3 regions of the Paenibacillus sp. GCM10012306 genome follow, and region 1 is predicted to be linked to each of the others. Evidence: riboswitches for the same ligand, from Rfam matches in the RefSeq annotation. Region 1 holds a riboswitch; each other region holds the start of a gene.

Region 1 (3,150 bases):
AGCCCGCAAGGTGAGCCGGAATCGATGGTGCAGCGGGTGTGGAGGCAGCTCGAAGAGACTGGACTCGCAGATTCGTCTTATCTGGCTACAGGCCGTGGACAGGTAGAAATGATTCAGAGCCAATTGGGAGGCCATGTGCCGATTATCGTTGAGCCGGAGCGCCGCGATACCTTCCCGGCTATTGCGCTGACAGCAGCCTATTTATATACCGTGGCTGGCGTGTCGCCTGCCGAGACGGTGGCTATTTTGCCAGTGGACCCTTATGTTGAGGCTGCTTTCTTTGAAACGGTAGCCCAGCTTGAACATACGATGGAGGAGAGCGGCGCTAATCTGGCGCTGATGGGTGTGGTGCCTGAGCATGCTTCGGAGAAATACGGATATATCATCCCGACCTCCGATGAGCCTGCGGCGAGCGGCTTTATGCAGGTAAGCCATTTTCAGGAGAAGCCGGATCGCGTGCAGGCGGAGAAGCTGATCAGTCGCAATGCGCTGTGGAACTGTGGTGTGTTTGCTTTCCGTCTTGGCTATTTGCTGGATATTTTGCAGCGTAAAGGGCTGCCTCTCAACTATGAGGAACTGCAGAAGCAGTATAAACTGCTGTCCTCCATCAGTTTTGACTACGAAGTGGTAGAGAAGGAAGAACGGATTGTTGTGCAGCCGTATGATGGATTCTGGAAGGACCTGGGCACGTGGAATACATTGACGGAAGAGATGAGCAGCAATCATGTCGGCAAAGGGGTTGTTACGGCTGATTCCGAAGGCACCTGCCTCGTGAATGAACTGGATATTCCGATTACGGTCATTGGTGCAAAAGATCTAATTATCGCTGCCAGTCCCGACGGAATTCTCGTAACCCATAAAGCGGAAAGCCCACGGATCAAAGAAGTGCTGAAGTCGTTTGATCAGCGCCCAATGTACGAGGAACGTCGCTGGGGTCATTATCGTGTCATTGACTATGTGAAATATGAAGAAGGCAATGAGGTGCTGACGAAACGGATTTGCATCTCACAAGGGAAGAATATCAGCTATCAGTTGCACCGCAAGCGCAGTGAGGTCTGGACCATTATCAGCGGGGAAGCCAGCATTGTTTTGAATGAGAAAATGTATAACGTAAAGGCGGGCGATGTGGTTCGCATTCCGGAAGGCACCAAGCATGCCATTCTGGCTTTAACGGACGTGGAGTTTATTGAAGTGCAGACAGGCTCTGAACTGGTAGAGGAAGATAATATCCGTATCACCCTGAATTGGGATGATATTGAGCTGCATCAGTTTATTTCCTAGGACCGGATTCGAGCGTAGGGGAATTTAGTAGAACAAACTATCTATTTAACCAAATGCGAAGCTTTTAAAACAGGTATAAAGACTCAAAAATGATATTTTTTTCATAAATGCACTAAAAAATAATTAAATAGCGTCGATATTTACGGTAAGAGGGATAGATCCTTCAATAACGAAAACGGCAAACCTATCGAAAGATAGGGACGCAAAGCTATAGGGCCTTTCGCAAGAATGGCAGCCTGGCTACCGAAAGGGAGATGTATGTTGAAAGCTTACCGTAAGTATCGTTTGTTGCGCGCACTCCTGTCCGTTGCTCTGTTTCTGACGACCCTTCCACTGAGCGTGGGAATCGTTCCGTCTATGGCAGGAGCTGCAGGCTCCGGTACTCCGGTGAATCCCGCTGCCTCGCCCGAAGCTGTAAAATTACTTAACTACATGTACTCTTTATCCGGTAAAGGAATTATTGCAGGGCAGCATGACTACCTGGAGAGTCCCGATGAGTTCAATCTCAAGCTGCAAGATACCAGCGGTAAATATGCCGCACTGCACGGTTACGAGATGGGCGCTATCAGCGGGCAGAATGAGAGCCAGGTTGCCTGGTATCGTCAGAATGTAGTGAACAGCGCCATCAGTTGGAGCAAAAGCGGCGGAGTAGTCGCCATGACCTTCCATCAGAGCCTACCGGGAACCAGCTATGATTGGTCCAATGTCTCCAGAAGTCTCAGCCAAGCGGAATTCAATAAGTACGTTACACCAGGGACGGTACAGTACAACAACCTGATTGCCGAACTGGATAAAGTGGCGATACCTTTGAAAAGCTTACGTGATGCAGGGGTACCTGTATTATGGCGGCCGTACCATGAAATGAATGGAGATTGGTTCTGGTGGGGAAAGAAAAATAATTTCGCTGCACTTTGGAATATTATGTATGACCGTTTTGTTAACGTTCATAAATTGAATAATCTGCTGTGGGTATGGAGTCCGAATGCCCCGAATGCCTGGGCGGATCCGTATGCTCTGACCTATCCGGGTGCGGATAAAGTAGACATTCTCGCTGCAGATATATATGAGAACGATTATAAACAAAGCCATTACGACAGTCTGCTGGCGCTGGCGGCCGGGAAGCCGATCGGTATCGGAGAGAACGGGGAAATGCCAGACGTAGCCAAGCTGAGAGAGACCCAGAGCAAATGGACCTTTATGATGACCTGGGGAAAAATGCTATACGATAATAACCACACTGATGATATTAAAGGTTTTATGAACAACAGCTACACGGTAACCAGAGACAAATTTGCGGCTGGAGCGGTACCGGCACCTACGCCACCACCGGCTCCTCCAGTACCCGCTGTTACGCCATCAAACACACCGAAACCTCCTGCTGCACCAACAGGGAATACTGGAACAGGGGGAAAGCATACGATGGCGAATGGGTTAACGGGGGAATACTTCAACAATATGCAGCTTTCCGGTACGGCGGTTCTTACCCGGAATGATGCAGCGATTGATTATAACTGGAGGCAGGGTTCACCGGATGTAGCCTTGCTGGGTGTTGATAATTTCTCTATCCGTTGGACGGGGAAAATCAAACCGCTGTATAGCGAGAATTATCAGATCTACACTGAATCCGATGATGGCATTCGGGTGTGGATCAACGGGCTGCCGATCATTGACAGCTGGAATAATCAAAGCGGGACTGAGCATCAGGGGAGCATCGCCCTGAATGCCGGGGAGCTGTATGATATCAAAGTGGAGTATTACGAGAATCTGGGTGATGCCCGAGTGCGCCTGATGTGGGCAAGCCCTAGTCAGGTGAAGGAAGCCGTTCCGACCAGCGCATTGTTCGCGAGCGTGGACGGAACTGAGAACTAC
Region 2 (3,150 bases), on a different contig from region 1:
CCGTAATGCCGTTGTACATATCCTTTAGCAGCTTCAGGAAGGATTCCACAACCGCATCATTCAACATCCCGATAAATTGATCCGGCTGCAAAAAGACCTCGAGCAATCGTTTCAACTGTTTTATATCCTGAGGGTAGGAATGCTTGATATCGGAGAGAACATGCAGAAGCTCGGGGATCAGAATCGCAAATCGTTTATATTTGGTATCAAGCAAAAGCTGAATGACCTGGCCGTAATTCACAGGCTGTTGGCGGTTTTCTAACTTTTTGGCCAACACCTTGGCTGCCTTCCGTAGCAGATTGCCTTCCTCTAGGATCTGTTTTGACAGATGGTAGAGTCGGTTATTCAAAACTCCATGATATCCCGAATACAGTCTGCTCTCCACCACATCGCCATGTATCCAAATACTCCCGGTTGCAACGATGGTCGCATTCTTCACGTTTCCGTAAATATAGACATTTCCAATCGCTTCAATAATCATCTGCTCTTCCACATCGCCGTGAACAGCAACGTCCCCCGGGAATACGATGTGGCCGGTCTCAGGATTGACATTCCCCAGAACCCTGTGCGCTGCGGCAATGTCAAAGGTTCTGCCCTTCACTCCTGTCAGGCGGGGTCTGCCTGTACGAAGCGCCATGACCTTCAGACCGGATATAAGCTGTGTATGCTCCTTGGCTATAAGCTGGAAATCCTCAGGTGGGGCAGCAGGCAGCAGATGTCCATACACATCATATCCGGGAACCCCTTCGATGGGTGGATGCTTGATAGCTACGATGTCGCCCTCTTGGACTTCTGGGATGTCCGGGTAATTCTGCTCTTCCTGTCCACTCACGTTTCTATGGAAGATTTCTGCGGTCAGGGCTTCCTCGGAAAAAGGGATCTCGATTCTTGCATTGATCGCGGGTTTGGGCGCGGTACCTTCCGCTACACGGACAGGCCGTCCGGTAGGGTGGTTCAATGCCTCGTAAATCGCTGGAATATTGAGATTCTGGGAGATGGATTTTTTGTCAAAGTCGGCAAGGACCTGTTCGATGCGGACTGTAGACAGCAGGGCTTTCTTGTCCTGCTCCGCACTAACCGCAATGTTATTCGTGGCTGCACAATCCTTCAGGCGCCAGGCGTACTGTTCCAACCGTCGCAGGGTAAGGAAAGCCGATAACTTGTCTTCGGAGACTGTAATCTCATACGGTGCGGGCTCTTCAATCTCCCACTCCAGGCGGTCGGATGACAATACTTCGGTAGGGGCAGTAATGATCTGCCGGTTCTTCCTAAGGACAACGGGAGGAACGGGAGAGATGACAGCAGGTTTGCCGCCAGATAAAGGTGAGGTGATGAAAAATTGATTATTTTGAATAATGATGATGCCGTCCTTATTGTTCGTGTCGTCCAGTGGTAGAGATTGTGGAGCACTATTCAAGATTTGTTCGGAGGGCTCTATCGGCAATGGCCGGGCAAATTCTTTTACGTCATTTCGATTAGGGTGTTGCGACATTCTGTTACCTCGCTTCTTTGTATAATCAAAGGCATCTGTACATAGAGAGCACCGGGTTAAGATGCGATATCCGCTAGGGATATCCGCCATGCAGGCGTCTAATTGGCAGCCTGGCAACCATAAATGCAGCTTGTGCATTCTTAGGCCCATTGCTTTGCGTCCTACCCTTTCGAATAGTTTGCCTTTAAAAATGGATCAATGATGTATACTCAGCATCAGGCACTTTAATCGACTAAAATCGACAAAAAAAGAAGGCGCCGGTACGTCGTATATATAAAATTGTCGGCATTAAATCCTTTTAATTTTAGTGCTAAAGTAACGAATTGACAATATAAAATAAATAAATTCACCCAGACCGTCCACATGTAAAAGAGAGGCGTCTAAGCCGGATGGCCCGGGACGTCTCTCATGGGATCAAATAGTCCACAGAAGTACCTATATATTCCACATTTCCTTAATTATAACGCGTAAGATGGTTTTAGTAAAATAAAAGGACGCTCCCGTTTATAGCTTTTGGGAGAGTCCTTTTTTCATGTAATGAATACCTTGTGCGATATTGGTCTTGGCCTCATGCGGTACAACTGAACAGGTGGCATATTCCGCCCGCTCCACCTCTTCCAGCACCCGGTTCAAGTGGGAGAACACTGCACCGAGATCGCGCATGGCTGTCAGAGGGCAATGTCTCTGAAGCTCTGAGAAGCAAGAGAGCTGTAATTCCCGTGCATGGCGCAGGGCGTCTGGGAGGGAACGGGTGCACTCGATATCGGACAGGGTCTTCGTTCCGTACAGTGCGATGCAATCCGCGGTGGCTTCCAGCGAACCAGCCAGCCCTTCTGCAGCTGCATAATGCGGTGGAAGCAGAGCAATCTCATCGGCAATTTCCTTCACATAGGCATGAACGGTTTTCAGATGAGTAGTAGCTGTGCTCAGCTTGTGCAATTCATTACGGCATTGGTAATGGGATAGTGTGTAGTGAATCTCTTTCTGTTGCTTGCGGCTTCGTGTCAGCAGCTCCCCGGCTTGTTTCGATACGGCTTTGCCCTTCTCCGTACTTTGTTCTCCGGCGGCAAGTCCTCTCAGTGCATCTGCGAGCAGCAGGCTTCCTTCAAGTGCCAAGGCTTTTACCTTGACGAACCCCTTCGGCGGAACGATAATCATATTGATGAGGACGGCAATCAGTACGCCGATGAAGGTTTCGAATATTCTAGAGACTACATAATCGTTTTGATAGAAGGAAAGGGCCATAACAGAGGTGACGCCTACTTGGGTCACGGCCTGAATATTCACGCGGCAGGCGGTGGCGATGCCAATGCCGATGAGCAGCATAAGCAGGATAGAGAGCCCGCTTATGTCAAAGAACTTACCGACGATCAGAGCGACGATCCCGCCAAGAATGATGCCGAGGAGCCGGTAGATTCCTTTTTCTACAGAGCCCTTAACAGTACCTTGGGTAATCAGAATGGCAGCTAGCGGAGCAAAGTACAGATAATGATTGCTATAAAGACTGTGCACCACCACCCAAGAGAGCGATGCAGCTAGCGTCACACGTATCATATATAGGGAAAAACCAAATTTCTCAAGGCGGTCCAGTAACCCCTCGTTCATGTTCTTCATCTTCTTTCGCAAAAATAGGAAAACATCAATTAACTTTCATCCGT
Region 3 (3,150 bases), on a different contig from region 1:
TTGAAACAAAGAATTGTCGCCGGATGTTACTTGATCGCCGCTTTATTCTCCATCCCTGTTTTGGTCACATTTATTATTCTCGGCAAAATTGTTATCGGCATCATTCTGGTGGTCCTGCTTACAACCCTGACTTACCCTCTTTCTCGCTTTGTCGAGAGAACGCTTACATCTTCTTTTGATGATATCTCTAACGTTACACATACGATTTCTAAGGGGGATTTTACGCAAAGAGCCGATGAGAATGGCTCCATGGGTGATATCAGCCGCTCCTTTAATACGATGATCGACAAATTGAAGACCATTTTGACCGATGCGTCACAGATCACACGTCAGGTTATGGATGCAAGCCGCGGTATTGAAGACAAGAATCAGAATCTGAAGATCGTCATGTCTCAGGTGGCAACCTCCTCCAACGAGCTAGCTCAAGGTGCCAACGAGATTTCTAGTGATATTGCTGGCATGATTGATTCTATTAAAGATATTGAAACCAAGGTGTCCAATTACGCTTATTCGACCAAAGAAATGAACAAGAAAACTATACATACGCTGGAATTAGTAGAGCAAGGTCGCCAATCGGTAGATACCCAATCGGAAGGCATGCGCAAGAATATTGAAGCTACACAAAAAGTAGCTGATACTATTGATGCCCTCTCCCATAACGCTCGCGGTATCACCATGATTACCAAGACAATTACCGAAATTGCGGAACAGACCAACCTGTTATCCTTGAATGCTTCCATCGAAGCTGCCCGTGCCGGAGAGCATGGCCGCGGGTTCGCCGTGGTCGCCCACGAAGTTCGCAAACTGGCTGAGGAATCAACGGCCTCGACCAAAGAGGTCTTCAGCTTGGTGCGAAGCATTGAAGCCGATATCAAGGAAGCCATTGCGAATATTACCATCAATGAGGAAGTCGTTCAGGTACAGAATGAAATGATCATTCAGACTGCACAAATTTTCGGGCAAATTGTCCAAAGCGTACAGTACATTACCGAGCAGATCGCCGCCTTCTCTTCGGAAAGCGATCTGATGCTGGACAGTGCCCTGAAAATCTCCTCTGCGATCGAGAACATCTCCGCCATTACCCAGCAAACAGCGGCCAGCACTGAAGAGGTCTCTGCATCGATGAGTGAGCAGATCAATGCTCTGGAATCTGTTGCAGAAGAGAGTGAAAAAATGACGTCAGCCGTCTTCCAGCTACAAAAAACGATTCATATTTTTAAATTTTAGAATTTGTCATCAAAATTTAATTTTTGTTCCTTTCAGCACAAAACTGCCGTATAAGCTCTATTTTATACGGCAGTTTTTCAAACTTATGAAACGTTTGCATTATATCGCTTTCAGACCTTTCCGTAAAATTCATACTCACAAATAACGATTCGCCTTCTCCCCTCTCAAGCATCCTACTTTTAACCCACTCACTTCCATTATAGTTTAGAAAAAAATAAGTATTTGGATTCAATTCTTTCATTAAAAATATCACGGCAAATGATGAGTCAACTAATTTCTTCAATTATTATCTAATCTTCTCCATCCAATTGTTTTGATCCAATTTGCATTTTTGCACCAACCCCTCTAGTCAAATATTCCATACTGACCCAATTAATAGTTTATTTTCGCTCTATTTTGTAACCGCATTCTAATTTACAATACCCCCTTGGATACATTTTAAATTAAAACTATATCCCTATTCTCTTTCATTTTTTTCGTCAAATTCCGAGTTCATTTGTGTAAAATATATTGACAAAGACGAGCTAGGAATATAATGTAAAGGAAAATTATTCTTATAATTAGTTATATAATTTATATGGGCAAAATTCCTGAAAAGGAATGACGCAAAGCCATGGATCTACAGCCTCATTTTTCTGAGGCCATGACTGCCAGGTTGCAGAGAAAACCAGGAGGATCGACTTAATCTTGCGGTCTGAGTGGCGGTTTTTTGCTTCCAACCTGTGCTCCATTATTCGAGCACAGGTTTTGTTGTTTCTTTATACCCGTTTGTATCGTTCTAATCATTTCGCATCACCAGAACGATAATATATTTATCTTTTTACTTATCCCAATTCATACACTTGAGAGGTGTTTTTTTTGAAGACAGTCGCAGATTTTATGGCGGAGGCACTACGTAATCTCGGAGTAACCCATTCATTTGGTATTATTGGTAAATCCATTTGTCCTTTAGTTCTAAAGATGGTGGATTACGGTATTGAGTTTATTCCTGGAAGACATGAATCCAGTTCCGGGTTTGAAGCCGCAGGCTATGCCCTTAAGACTGGCGGACTAGGTGTTGCTTTCGGAACATCCGGTCCCGGAGGAACGAACCTACTGACTGCAGCGGCCCATGCCAAAGCGAATAACCTTCCGGTACTATTTATTACAGGTCATCAATCCATAAAAGAATTAGGTATTCCGCAATGTCAGGATTCTTCCTCATATCTGGCTGATCTTGCTGATATGTTCAAACCGGCTACTCTATTCAGCAAGCTTGTAGAACGTGGCGATAACTTCAGTACCATTTTCAATCATGCTATCTCGATTGCTCTGAGCGGTAACCGTGGTCCCGTTCATCTTTGCTTGCCTTTCGACGTTCAGACAGAACTGCTGGAAGAATTCCCGGTAGTCTATCCAGAGCGCGAATCGTTCGTAAGCATCTCCAATTTTGACCGTGTAATCAACGCTATCAACAATGCTGAGAACCCACTGATTATTGCGGGTAAAGGTGTTAACCGTTCCGGAGCTCATAAAGAGCTGATCGAATTGGCTGAAACCTTCAACATCCCTGTCGTGACTTCTCCTGGCGGCAAAGGTGCTATTCCTTGGGATCACCCGCTGTATCACGGTCCTGTCGGTGTCGGCGGATGCACTCATGGTGATGATCTGCTAAATCGCAGCGATTTGTATATTGTACTGGGCTCCCGCCTGAGCGATATGACCATCTGTAATCTCAAACGTGAGAACCATCCAGAGACTTTAATTCAGTTCGATAGTGATCCTACGTTTGTGGGCAAAATTCTGACCTCCCAAACAATACCGGTCACCGGGGATCTGCGTGATAATCTTGTGTATTATCTTGAACACCTGGATAGAGATTCTGTGACCAAACGTACTACCGAAAGCTTTAACTATCGGGATGAACTGCCTGAGCTCCCTGGT

What was found. A riboswitch is a leader RNA that binds a small molecule or an ion and turns the genes downstream of it on or off. The one in region 1 is predicted to bind cyclic di-GMP.
Region 2: it holds a riboswitch for cyclic di-GMP, as region 1 does, so the genes downstream of both, ACFORK_RS11820 (flagellar assembly protein A) here and ACFORK_RS19375 (glycosyl hydrolase) in region 1, are expected to answer to the same signal.
Region 3: it holds a riboswitch for cyclic di-GMP, as region 1 does, so the genes downstream of both, ACFORK_RS03745 (thiamine pyrophosphate-binding protein) here and ACFORK_RS19375 (glycosyl hydrolase) in region 1, are expected to answer to the same signal.

What each region holds. Positions count from the first base shown of each region.
Region 1 is NZ_JBHRYW010000009.1:34,313-37,462, forward strand. It holds gene ACFORK_RS19370 (sugar phosphate nucleotidyltransferase) at 1-1,281, shown strand, start outside; cyclic di-GMP riboswitch class I at 1,449-1,529, shown strand; gene ACFORK_RS19375 (glycosyl hydrolase) at 1,540-3,150, shown strand, end outside.
Region 2 is NZ_JBHRYW010000004.1:223,729-226,878, forward strand. It holds gene ACFORK_RS11820 (flagellar assembly protein A) at 1-1,492, opposite strand, end outside; cyclic di-GMP riboswitch class I at 1,594-1,685, opposite strand; gene ACFORK_RS11825 (FUSC family protein) at 1,997-3,097, opposite strand.
Region 3 is NZ_JBHRYW010000002.1:10,385-13,534, reverse strand. It holds gene ACFORK_RS03755 (methyl-accepting chemotaxis protein) at 1-1,227, shown strand, start outside; gene ACFORK_RS03750 (hypothetical protein) at 1,244-1,510, opposite strand; cyclic di-GMP riboswitch class I at 1,798-1,890, shown strand; gene ACFORK_RS03745 (thiamine pyrophosphate-binding protein) at 2,077-3,150, shown strand, end outside.